One region of the Amycolatopsis sp. WAC 04197 genome, then DNA from elsewhere that is predicted to be linked to it. Evidence: riboswitches for the same ligand, from Rfam matches in the RefSeq annotation. Region 1 holds a riboswitch; each other region holds the start of a gene.
What was found. Region 1 has a riboswitch for cobalamin ahead of DMC64_RS18705 (CoA-acylating methylmalonate-semialdehyde dehydrogenase). Riboswitches for the same ligand answer to the same signal wherever they lie in the genome.
Positions count from the first base shown of each region.

Region 2: it holds a riboswitch for cobalamin, as region 1 does, so the genes downstream of both, metE (5-methyltetrahydropteroyltriglutamate--homocysteine S-methyltransferase) here and DMC64_RS18705 (CoA-acylating methylmalonate-semialdehyde dehydrogenase) in region 1, are expected to answer to the same signal.
Region 3: it holds a riboswitch for cobalamin, as region 1 does, so the genes downstream of both, DMC64_RS21445 (prenyltransferase/squalene oxidase repeat-containing protein) here and DMC64_RS18705 (CoA-acylating methylmalonate-semialdehyde dehydrogenase) in region 1, are expected to answer to the same signal.

Region 1 is NZ_QHJK01000004.1:386,224-389,493, forward strand. Features, by position in the region: gene DMC64_RS18700 (acyl-CoA dehydrogenase family protein) at 1-613, opposite strand, end outside; gene DMC64_RS18705 (CoA-acylating methylmalonate-semialdehyde dehydrogenase) at 621-2,120, opposite strand; cobalamin riboswitch at 2,276-2,462, opposite strand; gene DMC64_RS18710 (short-chain fatty acyl-CoA regulator family protein) at 2,516-3,270, opposite strand, start outside.
Region 2 is NZ_QHJK01000009.1:72,196-75,465, reverse strand. Features, by position in the region: gene metE (5-methyltetrahydropteroyltriglutamate--homocysteine S-methyltransferase) at 1-1,728, opposite strand, end outside; cobalamin riboswitch at 1,827-2,041, opposite strand; gene DMC64_RS30360 (hypothetical protein) at 2,770-3,270, shown strand, end outside.
Region 3 is NZ_QHJK01000005.1:186,035-189,304, forward strand. Features, by position in the region: gene DMC64_RS21440 (hypothetical protein) at 1-1,161, opposite strand, end outside; cobalamin riboswitch at 1,251-1,317, opposite strand; cobalamin riboswitch at 1,429-1,560, shown strand; gene DMC64_RS21445 (prenyltransferase/squalene oxidase repeat-containing protein) at 1,592-2,599, shown strand; gene DMC64_RS21450 (LuxR family transcriptional regulator) at 2,949-3,270, opposite strand, start outside.

The DNA of each region.
Region 1 (3,270 bases):
TGGGCTGGGCGTTCCAGCCCATCTTGATTTCGTTCGGGCCGAACGACACGCCGGGGGTTTCCCGTTCGACGATGAACGCGGAGATCCCGCCAGGGCCCGGCCCGCCGGTGCGGGCGAGCACGACGTACACGTCGGAGGTGCCGGCACCGGAGATGAACTGCTTGACGCCGTCGAGGACGTAGTGGTCGCCGTCCCGCCGGGCGCGGGTCGACAACGCGGCCGCGTCGGAGCCGGCTTCGGGTTCGGTGAGGCAGTAGCTTCCGAATGAGTCCATAGTGGACAAGCGGGGCAGGTACGTGTGTCGCTGGGCATCATCGCCGAAGCGGTCGATCATCGTCGCGACCATGTTGTGGATGGAAACGTAGGCCGCGATCGACGGGCATCCCGTGGCCAGGGCTTCGAAGACCAGCACCCCGTCCAGCCGGCCGAGCGCCGAGCCGCCGACGTCCTCGGGCAGGTAGATCCCGCCGAGGCCGAGCTGGGCGGCTTTGCGCAGCACGTCGACCGGGAAATGCTTGGCCTGGTCCCATTCGACCGCGTGCGGGGCGAGATGTTCGGCGGCGAAGTCCGCGGCCGTCTCGCGCAGAGCGCGTTGTTCCTCTGTCAGTCTCATCGCGGCCTCAGTCCATCGTGGGAATGACGAAGGAGGCGTCTTCCTTGATGCCGGACGGCCAGCGCGAGGTGACGGTCTTGGTCTTGGTGTAGAAGCGGATCGAGTCGGGACCGTGCTGGTTGAGATCACCGAATCCGGAGCGCTTCCAGCCACCGAAGGTGTGGTAGGCGATCGGGACCGGGATGGGCACGTTGACCCCGACCATGCCGGTGTTCACCCGCGAGGTGAAGTCGCGCGCGGTGTCACCGTCGCGGGTGAAGATCGCGACGCCGTTGCCGTATTCGTGCTCGCTGGGCAGCCGCAGCGCCTCTTCGTAGTCGGCGGCCCGGACGATGGACAGCACGGGGCCGAAGATCTCCTCACGGTAGATGCGCATCTTCGCGGTGACGTGGTCGAACAGGCAGGCGCCGAGAAAGAAGCCATTCTCGTGACCGGGCACGGTGAGGTCACGGCCGTCGACGACGAGTTCGGCGCCCTCGGCCAGCCCGACGTCGATGTAGTCGCGAACCCGCTGGACCGCCTCGGCGGTGACCAACGGGCCGAAATCGGCCGCATCGTCCAGCGACGCGCCGACCTTGAGCGTCTTGACCCGCTCGGTCAGCTTCTCGACCAGGGCGTTCGCGGTCGCCTCCCCGACGGGAACGGCGACGGAGATGGCCATGCACCGCTCGCCTGCCGAGCCGTACCCGGCACCGACGAGTGCGTCAGCGACCTGGTCGAGATCGGCGTCCGGCATCACGATCATGTGGTTCTTCGCGCCGCCGAAGCACTGCGCGCGTTTCCCGTGCGCCGCCGCGGTGGTGTAGATGTACTCGGCGATCGACGACGACCCGACGAACCCGATCGCCTCGACGCGCGGGTCGGTCAGCAGCGCGTCGACGGCTTCCTTATCGCCGTTGACGACCTGGAACACGCCCGGCGGCAAGCCCGCTTCGAGGATGAGTTCGGCCAGCCGCAGTGGCACCGAGGGGTCGCGTTCGGACGGCTTGAGGATGAACGCGTTGCCGCAGGCGATGGCGGGCGCGGCCTTCCACAGCGGGATCATCGCGGGGAAGTTGAACGGGGTGATCCCGGCGACGACCCCGAGGGGCTGGCGCATCGAGTAGACGTCGATGCCGGTGCCCGCCGAGTCGGAGAACTCGCCCTTGAGCAGGTGGGGGATACCGATCGCGAACTCCACGACCTCGAGCCCGCGTTGGATGTCGCCGCGCGCGTCGGCGACGGTCTTGCCGTGTTCGGAGGCCAGCAGCCGAGCGAGACCGTCCTCTTCGGACCGGACGAGGTCGACGAACTTCATCAGCACACGGGCCCTGCGCTGCGGATTCCACCGTGCCCATCCCCGCTGGGCGTCGGCAGCCTGGCCGATCGCCGCGGTGACTTCGGCGGTCGACGCGAGCGGCACACGTGCTTGGACGGATCCGGCGCTGGGATCGAACACGTCGGCGAAGCGTCCGGACGTGCCTGAAACGCTTGTGCCACCGAGGAAATGGTGGAGTTCAGTGGTCATGAGGTCGCCTTTCGCGAGAGCGCAGGACGGACTGCCCGGGCGCACGGGTCGTGGCCGGGTTCTCAGGCAGGCTGAACTACCGCCGGGTGGACGGTGGGTCGGCGTCTTTCGCGCAGGCAGGAAGAATCCGCATGCGTTCAGCTCCATCCTCGTGGACGAACACGAACATCCGCGGCCGGTATCCTGGCTCCCGGATCCACGGCGCCCCGGCCTTCCCGGCTTTTCGCCAGTGGCCATCTCACGTGAGGCGCCGCTCCCCGGTCACAGTGGCGGGACCGCGCCGGAATCGCACCGGCTTCCCTGCACCGCAGACCTGAGGACACCATAAAGTAGGAAGTCCTACTATGTCGACTGTGTCCGGGACCTCACCCGAGTGGAGGCAAGGGTGTCGGCGTTCAGGCCTGAGGAGGGTAGGGGAGCAGGCTGCTGGCGTGCTCGTCCACGCGCAACGCCTTGCCGATGGCCGGAAACGCGCGTTGCGGGCACGCTGGTCGTTCGCAGACCTTGCAGCCCATCCCGATCGGGGTGACCGCGGCGTCGGCCCCGAGGGCGATGCCGTCGGAGTAGACGAGCCGTGTGGCGTGGCGGAGTTCGCAGCCGAGCCCGATCGCGAAGGTCTTGCCGGGGTCGCCGTGTCCGCCGACGGTGCGGTTCACTGTGCGGGCGAGCCAGAAGTACTTTTTGCCGTCCGGGAGTTCGGCGACCTGGGTGACGATCCTGCCCGGTGAGCTGAACGCCTCATAGACGATCCACAGTGGACACGAGCCGCCGACGCGGGAGAAGTGGAATCCGGTGGCGGACTGGCGTTTCGAGATGTTGCCCGCGCGGTCGACCCGGACGAACGAGAACGGCACGCCGCGTGTTCCCCGCCGCTGCAATGTCGAGAGCCGGTGGCAGATCGTCTCGAAGCCGACGCCGAAGTGGTCGGACAGCCGGGTGATGTCGTAGCGATACCGTTCCGCGGCACCGAGGAACACCCGGTAGGGCAGGACGAGTGCGCCCGCGTAGTAGTTGGCCAGTCCGATCCGCGCGAGCCGGCGCGCGGTGTCGCCGCTGAAGTTCCCGTCGTCGACCAGGCGGTCGATCACCTCTCCGGCCTCCAGTAGCGCCAGCTCCGAAGCCAGCCGGAACGCGGCTTGACCAGGGCGCA
Region 2 (3,270 bases), on a different contig from region 1:
GGCGGTCTCGCCCAGCGGCTGATCGTCGCGGACGAACGACCACGCCAGGATCGTCACCGGTCCGGTCAGCATGCCCTTGACGGGTTTGCCGGTCAGGCCCTGCGCGTAGCGCGCCCACTCGACGGTCATCGGCTCCGGACGCGAGACGTCGCCGTACAGGATCGGCGGCCGGACGCAGCGCGAACCGTAGGACTGCACCCAGCCGAAGTCGGTGGCCGCGAAGCCGGCCAGCCGCTCGGCGAAGTACTGCACCATGTCGTTGCGCTCGGGCTCGCCGTGCACCAGCACATCGAGGCCGAGATCCTCCTGCAGCCGGACGACACGCTCGATTTCGGCCTTCATCGCGGCTTCGTAGCCCGCGTCGTCCAGCGAACCCGCCTTGTGCGCCGCCCGCGCCTTGCGGACGTCGGTGGTCTGCGGGAACGAGCCGATCGTCGTACTCGGCAACGGCGGCAGTTTCAACGCGGCCTGCTGAGCCGCCGCGCGCCGGGCATAGGGGGAGCGGACGGTGTCCTCCGGCCGCAGCGCCTCCAGCCGGGCACGGACCCCGCTGTCGGCCAGGTCGGCCGCCGTCGCGCGATCCGTGGCCGCGGCGCGGGCGGCGGAGAGGTCGACACCCTCTTCCTTCAACGCTCGCCCGAGCAGGACGACTTCGTCGACCTTCTGCCTGGCGAAAGCGAGCCAGCCCTGCAGCCGCGGGTGAAGCCCGTCCTCCCGTTCGACGTCGTAGGGCACGTGCAGCAGCGAACAGGACGTCGACACGCTGACCGACTTCGCGGTGCCCAGCAACGTCGCCGCCCGGCTGAGCGCGCGGGTCGGATCCGTGCGCCAGACGTTACGCCCGTCCACGACACCGGCCAGGACCTCCTTGTCCCGCAAGGCGGGTTCCGAGGCGACGGCGTCCACAAAGGACTCATCGGAGACGAGATCGACGGCGATGGCGTCGATCGGGGAGCGGGCGAGTACGCCGAGTCCGCGGCCGAGCCCGCCGAAGTACCCGGCGACCAGGATCTTCGGCCGCGCGGTCTCCTTCGCGAGCCGGTGGTAGGCGCGGATGAGCGCGTTGAGTTCCCGTTCGCTGCGATCCGCGGCGAAGGCGGGCTCGTCGAACTGGACCCACTCGACGCCTTCGTCGTGCAGCCGGCGCAGTAGTTCGACGTAGCCGTCGAGAAGGTTGTCGAGCAGCTCCAGCGGACGGAAGCCCTCAGGAGCCGTCTCGGCCGGCTTCGCGAGCAGCAGGAACGTCACCGGGCCCACCAGTACCGGCCGGGTCTCGACGCCGATCGCGCGGGCTTCGCGGTACTCGTCCAGCGGTTTGGTGCCGGTGAGCGAGAACGTCGTGTCCGGGCCGAGTTCGGGGACGATGTAGTGGTAGTTCGTGTCGAACCACTTCGTCATCTCCATCGCCGGCGCGTCCTGCACCCCGCGCGCGGCGGCGAAGTAGGTGTCGAGAGGCGAGAGGCCGAGCGTGGTGAAGCGCTCCGGCAGCGCTCCGAACAGCTCGGTGGTGTCGAGCACCTGGTCGTAATGGGAGAACGTGTTGGAGGGGACGGAATCCAGCCCCGCGTCCTTGAGCTCCCGCCAGGCGCGGGTGCGCAGCGCGCGGCCGGTGCCGAGCAGTTCGGCTTCGTCGGTCTTTCGCGCCCAGTAGCGTTCGAGTGAACGCTTGAGTTCCCGGTCCGGTCCGATCCGGGGGTAGCCCAGCACTGTCGTGCCGATTTCGGTCACAGCTCTCTCCTCGCGAGCTTGTCGTCGGAGCCCGGAGCGCGCAGGAGTGACCGCCGTTCGGTCGTGCCCATCCCACGAGGCCCGGACTCACGCACGCCGTCGGCGCGCGTACCACGGGCAGGTCTTCGGACTCGTGGGCGACTCGCTCGCTCCTACCGGCCGTCGCTTCCCGGGGCGCCATGTCCCAGTGCTTTACCGTGTCTCGCACGGTGACGGCTTTCGTTCCCACATACCGCTGCGGGGCAGTCCCGGATTCGCACCGGGTTCCCTGTTACCTCGACCGGCCTGGGAGGCCGGTCGAACCAGTAGCACTCCGGAGCGTACCGAGGCGCGCTAGTGGCCCGCTGGACATGTGACGAACCGGACGCAACGCGTGACCAGAGGGTGAACTCGCGTGATCAGGTGGCGAGCTCGCGTGCCAGATCATATCGATCGGCGGCAAGGGGCGTGTCGTTCATTGCCACGGCCTCCTCCTCCGCTGCGGGCTGATCGAGTTGCTGCGCGTCGGTGCAGCGTCAGCCCTAACCCGGGCTCGACTCCCTGAGGCATATCGACAATGCCAGCTCGGCTGGGCTGTCCTCATCGAGTTCGTCGACCGGTGCGATCGCGCTCGGGCAGCGTCACTGCCCCTTTTTGATGGAGGACGCGATCTGGTTATCGCCGCAGGCACGGGATCGCAATGTTACCGGATTCGGCCAGGTGAAGAGGAATCGGTAAGTCGCCCTGCCGCAGCGGATATCGTAGTCTTGGCACGAAATTTAGCAGGGTGCCATAGTCGGTTTGTGTCATTTGAGTCAAATTCGTAGAGTATTGCTCCATATGGGGCTGTATCACTTGGCGCCCATGGCGGGATCGTGGACGATGAACCGCAGGTTCGGCCGTCGGGAATGGTGGCCACAATACCGAGGCTGAAGAAAATTTGCTAACCACGGTTGCTGTAGGTTATTTCGGCGAATATCTGATCGTCCGAGATGATCGACCGAAACACAATTGTTGTCTCTCAATACTGAGATCTGTGCGGGCGGGGCTTAAGATACGCGAATGTCTATGGTGCTAATCGCGCGAATGCAGCAGCGGCTTGCGAGATCTCGTGAGGATAGCGACGACACCACGGTCTTCCTGGAGTTGATGTACCTCGGAGAACTAACGCTCAAGATTATGGTTGCTGGCATGCTGGCTGCAACCGAGGACGACCGCGATCGCCACCGCTATAGGTTGGAATATGGGTTGGTGCGAGCCAGTGGGCTGGGCGAATGGTGTGATGCACTTGATGATCTGTTAACGGGTCCAGCCTCGGCGAACGTCACGTCTGGTGCACTTCCTGAAAAGGTTGAACTAGCCAAAAATTATGAGCTGAAAGTGGAAGAGGGGTGGCAATCTGTTGCCGTAAATTCTATCCTTGAAGCGTGTAGAATCATAGATCCAGAATACTGGTCTGATCACCCCAATCGTGTTGCTGCAAGAATTTGGGCGCGCCACTTTACCTGGCTGCGGAATAAGACTAGAGGTCACGGCGCTACCACCATTGGCTCAAGTGCGCGC
Region 3 (3,270 bases), on a different contig from region 1:
TTGCGACAACCCGAGCGAAGCCTGGGCACTCGCGCGGATCCAGGTGTCGACGCCGCTGATGCCGGAGGAACGCGCGGCCTCGTAGGAAGCCGGATCGTAGGCGATCGCGCCGAGTTCGCCCGCGAGCTTGTTCCCGGCGTCGGCCGCGGCGGTCACCTGCGCGGATTTGAGGTACCGCACGCCTTTGTCCACCGCCGCGTCCGCGCCGCCGGCGTCGACGAGCGCTTGGACGATCAGGCCGGTGCTGTTGGTGTTCGGCGCTTCGGTGCCGACGCCGCCACCCCAGCCGCCGCCGGGTGTCTGGTTCGCCTTGAGCCAGGAGACGGTTTTGGCGATCGGGGCGTCGAGACCGGCCGCGCCCGCCTTCTTCGCGGCCAGCATCGCCGAGAGGGCGAGCCCGGTGGCGTCACCGTCGGTCGGGGAAAGACCGAGCGGTTTTCCCTCGTCGCAGGTCGAGACCTTGCGGCCGTCCGGGGTGACGTGGTCGCCGGTCTCCTTGGTCGGGATGTAGGAGAAGAGGACGCGGAAGTAGCCCTCGGAACACTGCTGGGTCAGCAGCCTGTCGATGGCGATCCGGTCGTTCTCTCCCGCCACGGCGAGCCCGATCACGCCGAGCGCCTGGCCGAACATGTTCGCGTTGTTGCTCACCGCGTCGGCGAGAGCGGGATCCTTGGCGTAATCGCTGACCCGGCCCTTGTCGGGGCCCTTGCGCATGATGGCCGCATGGGTTTCGGCGACCAGGTCGTAGCCGTCGAACGCCCGGGGATTCCTGCCGGACACCTGGGCGGCGACCAGCGTCTTCGCCACGGCGCCGCCGACGATGATCTTGTCGTAGCCCGCGCCGGGAGCGAGCCCGTCCCAGGTGAAGTAGTCGGTGGCGTGGCCCTGGTCGTCGAGGAACTTCACGATCGGCTCGGCCCGCGCGCCCTCGCCCGCGGCGTACATCGCGAAGAGCACGTCGAGCATCAGGCCGTGGTCGGGCAGTGAGCCGCCGCTGGGGTTGTCGAGTGTGCCGTCCGGCTTCAGCTTCGTCGCGAGCCAGCGGGCATTCGCCTTCGCGGCACCGGGATCGTTCGCCGCCGTCGCCGTCCCGCTGAGCGGTGCGGCGATCATGGCGACGATGACGGCGAACGCCGACGCGGCCAGGTACCCGCGGCGCATGACTCCTCCTTGCGGCATGGCGGAGGACAAGGCGGGACGCCGCAGTCACCCCTGTTTATCGCGACAGTGGTTCGTTCGTCCGCCCGTTCGGTATCCCGGCTCGCCCTGCGAAGGGCCCACGGTTGCGCGACAGCGCCGGATTTCGACCGGCTTCCCCGTCACGGGCGGCGGTGTTCTGTTGTCGAGCCAGCCGAGGTTAACACCCGTTCACCTCAGGCAGGTACCGCTGACCAGGTCGGTTGCCAGGATCACATCGGCACCCGGCGGTATCCCGCACCCGACCGGGGTGAGAGTCTTCTCGCGCGGTCGTGGGGGAAGTCCGGTGAGAGTCCGGCGCTGTCCCGCAACGGTATGCCTTCCAGGCGAGCCCGGTCACCCACGTCGCGCGATGTCACCGACTCCTGTCGTGGAAATGCGGGAAAGGGTTCTCATGAGACGTTTGGTTTTCGCTGTCGCCCTGCTGTGCGGCATCGGGCTGGTCACCGCCCCGGCGGCGGCCGCGGCCACCCGGAACAAGGCCGACGCCGCCGCGGGCTGGCTCGCCAGGCAGATGACCGACGGCGAACGGTTCGAGGCCGACTTCGGCGGCCAGAAGTTCCCCGATCAGGGCCTGACGATCGACGCGATCTTCGCGTTCGCCGCGGCCGGGGTGTCGGACACGAACGCGGGCAAGGCGATCGCCTGGCTCGCGAAACCGGAGGTCACCACCGGCTACGTCGGGAGCGGCACCGAGGCCTACGCGGGCGCGCACGCCAAACTGATGCTGGCCGCGCAGATCCGGGGCAAGGACCCGGCGTCGTTCGGCGGCGTCGACCTGAAGGCGGGCTTGCTCTCGCTGCTCACGCCGTCCGGCCGGTTCTCCGACCGATCCGAGTACGGCGACTACTCCAACGCTCTCTCGCAGTCGCTCGCCCTCCTGGCGCTGGACCGCACCCCTGGCGGCGCCCCGGCGTCGGCCGTGACTTTCCTCGCGGGCACCCAGTGCGCGGACGGCGGTTTCCCGCAGAACTTCGGCGAAGCGACGTGCACGAGCGACGTCGACGCGACCGCGACGGTCGTCCAGGCCTTGCGTGCCACCGGTGACCCGGTGAACGCCCGCGAGGGCATCTCGTGGCTGGTCACGAAGCAGCACGCGAACGGCGGCTTCGGCTTCGGCACGAACGCGCCCAACGCCAACAGCACCGGCCTCGCCGCGGAAGCGCTGGCCGGTCAGCGTCCCGCCGCCGCGGTCAGGGCGCGGGAATTCCTGCGGTCGTTGCAGACCGGCTGCGCCGGCGCCGAGGCCGATCGCGGCGCGATCGCCTACGACGCCACCGGTCTGAACGCGACGACCGCCCCGCGCGCGACCGCGCAGGCGATCCTCGGTCTGGCCAGGGTTCCGCTGAGCGACCTGCACGGCGGTGGCCGTCCGCAGGCACCTGTCCTCGCCTGCCCGTGACGTGAGCTCGTCAGTGGGGTGCGCCTCCCTCAGACTGTCCAAAAGGACGCTCGCTGAGATTAGAGTGTCCGCTTTGGGCACTTTGCGCAGTTTTGCCCGGGGGGTCGTGAGTGGCGATGGTCGTTCTAACCCTCTTTACCACTCACGACTCCCCGCGAAACCGTACTTACCGACACAAAGCAGGCGCATGCTGTCCGGGAAGTGACCACTGTGGACACCAGGGTGCGGCGTGAGCGGAAGCGTGACTCGCGTGATCAGGGACGTATTTCGCGTGATTGAAGGCGAAACTCACGTGTTACGCCTCCAATCACGCGAGTCGCGCCTCTGATCACGCGAGTCACGGGCGGCGTCACTCGCCGGCGGCGACGCGGCGCGCGAGCTCCACGCGGGACCGCACCCCCAGTGCCGTGAAGATGTTCCGCAGGTGGTGGTCCACCGTCCGGTGGCTGATCACCAGCCGCCGCGCGATCTCCTTGTTCGTCTCCCCCGCCGCCACCAGCCGGGTGATGGCGTCCTGTTGCGGCGTGAGGCCGGCGAGCGACCGGTGCGGAGCGTCGACGGTCTCGCCCGCCGCCCGCAACCCGGCTCGGGCACGTTCGGCGAAGCGGGTCGCGCCGACGTTTTCGAAGCCGCGCAAGGCATCGCGGAACTGGTCGCGGGCGTCACGGGTC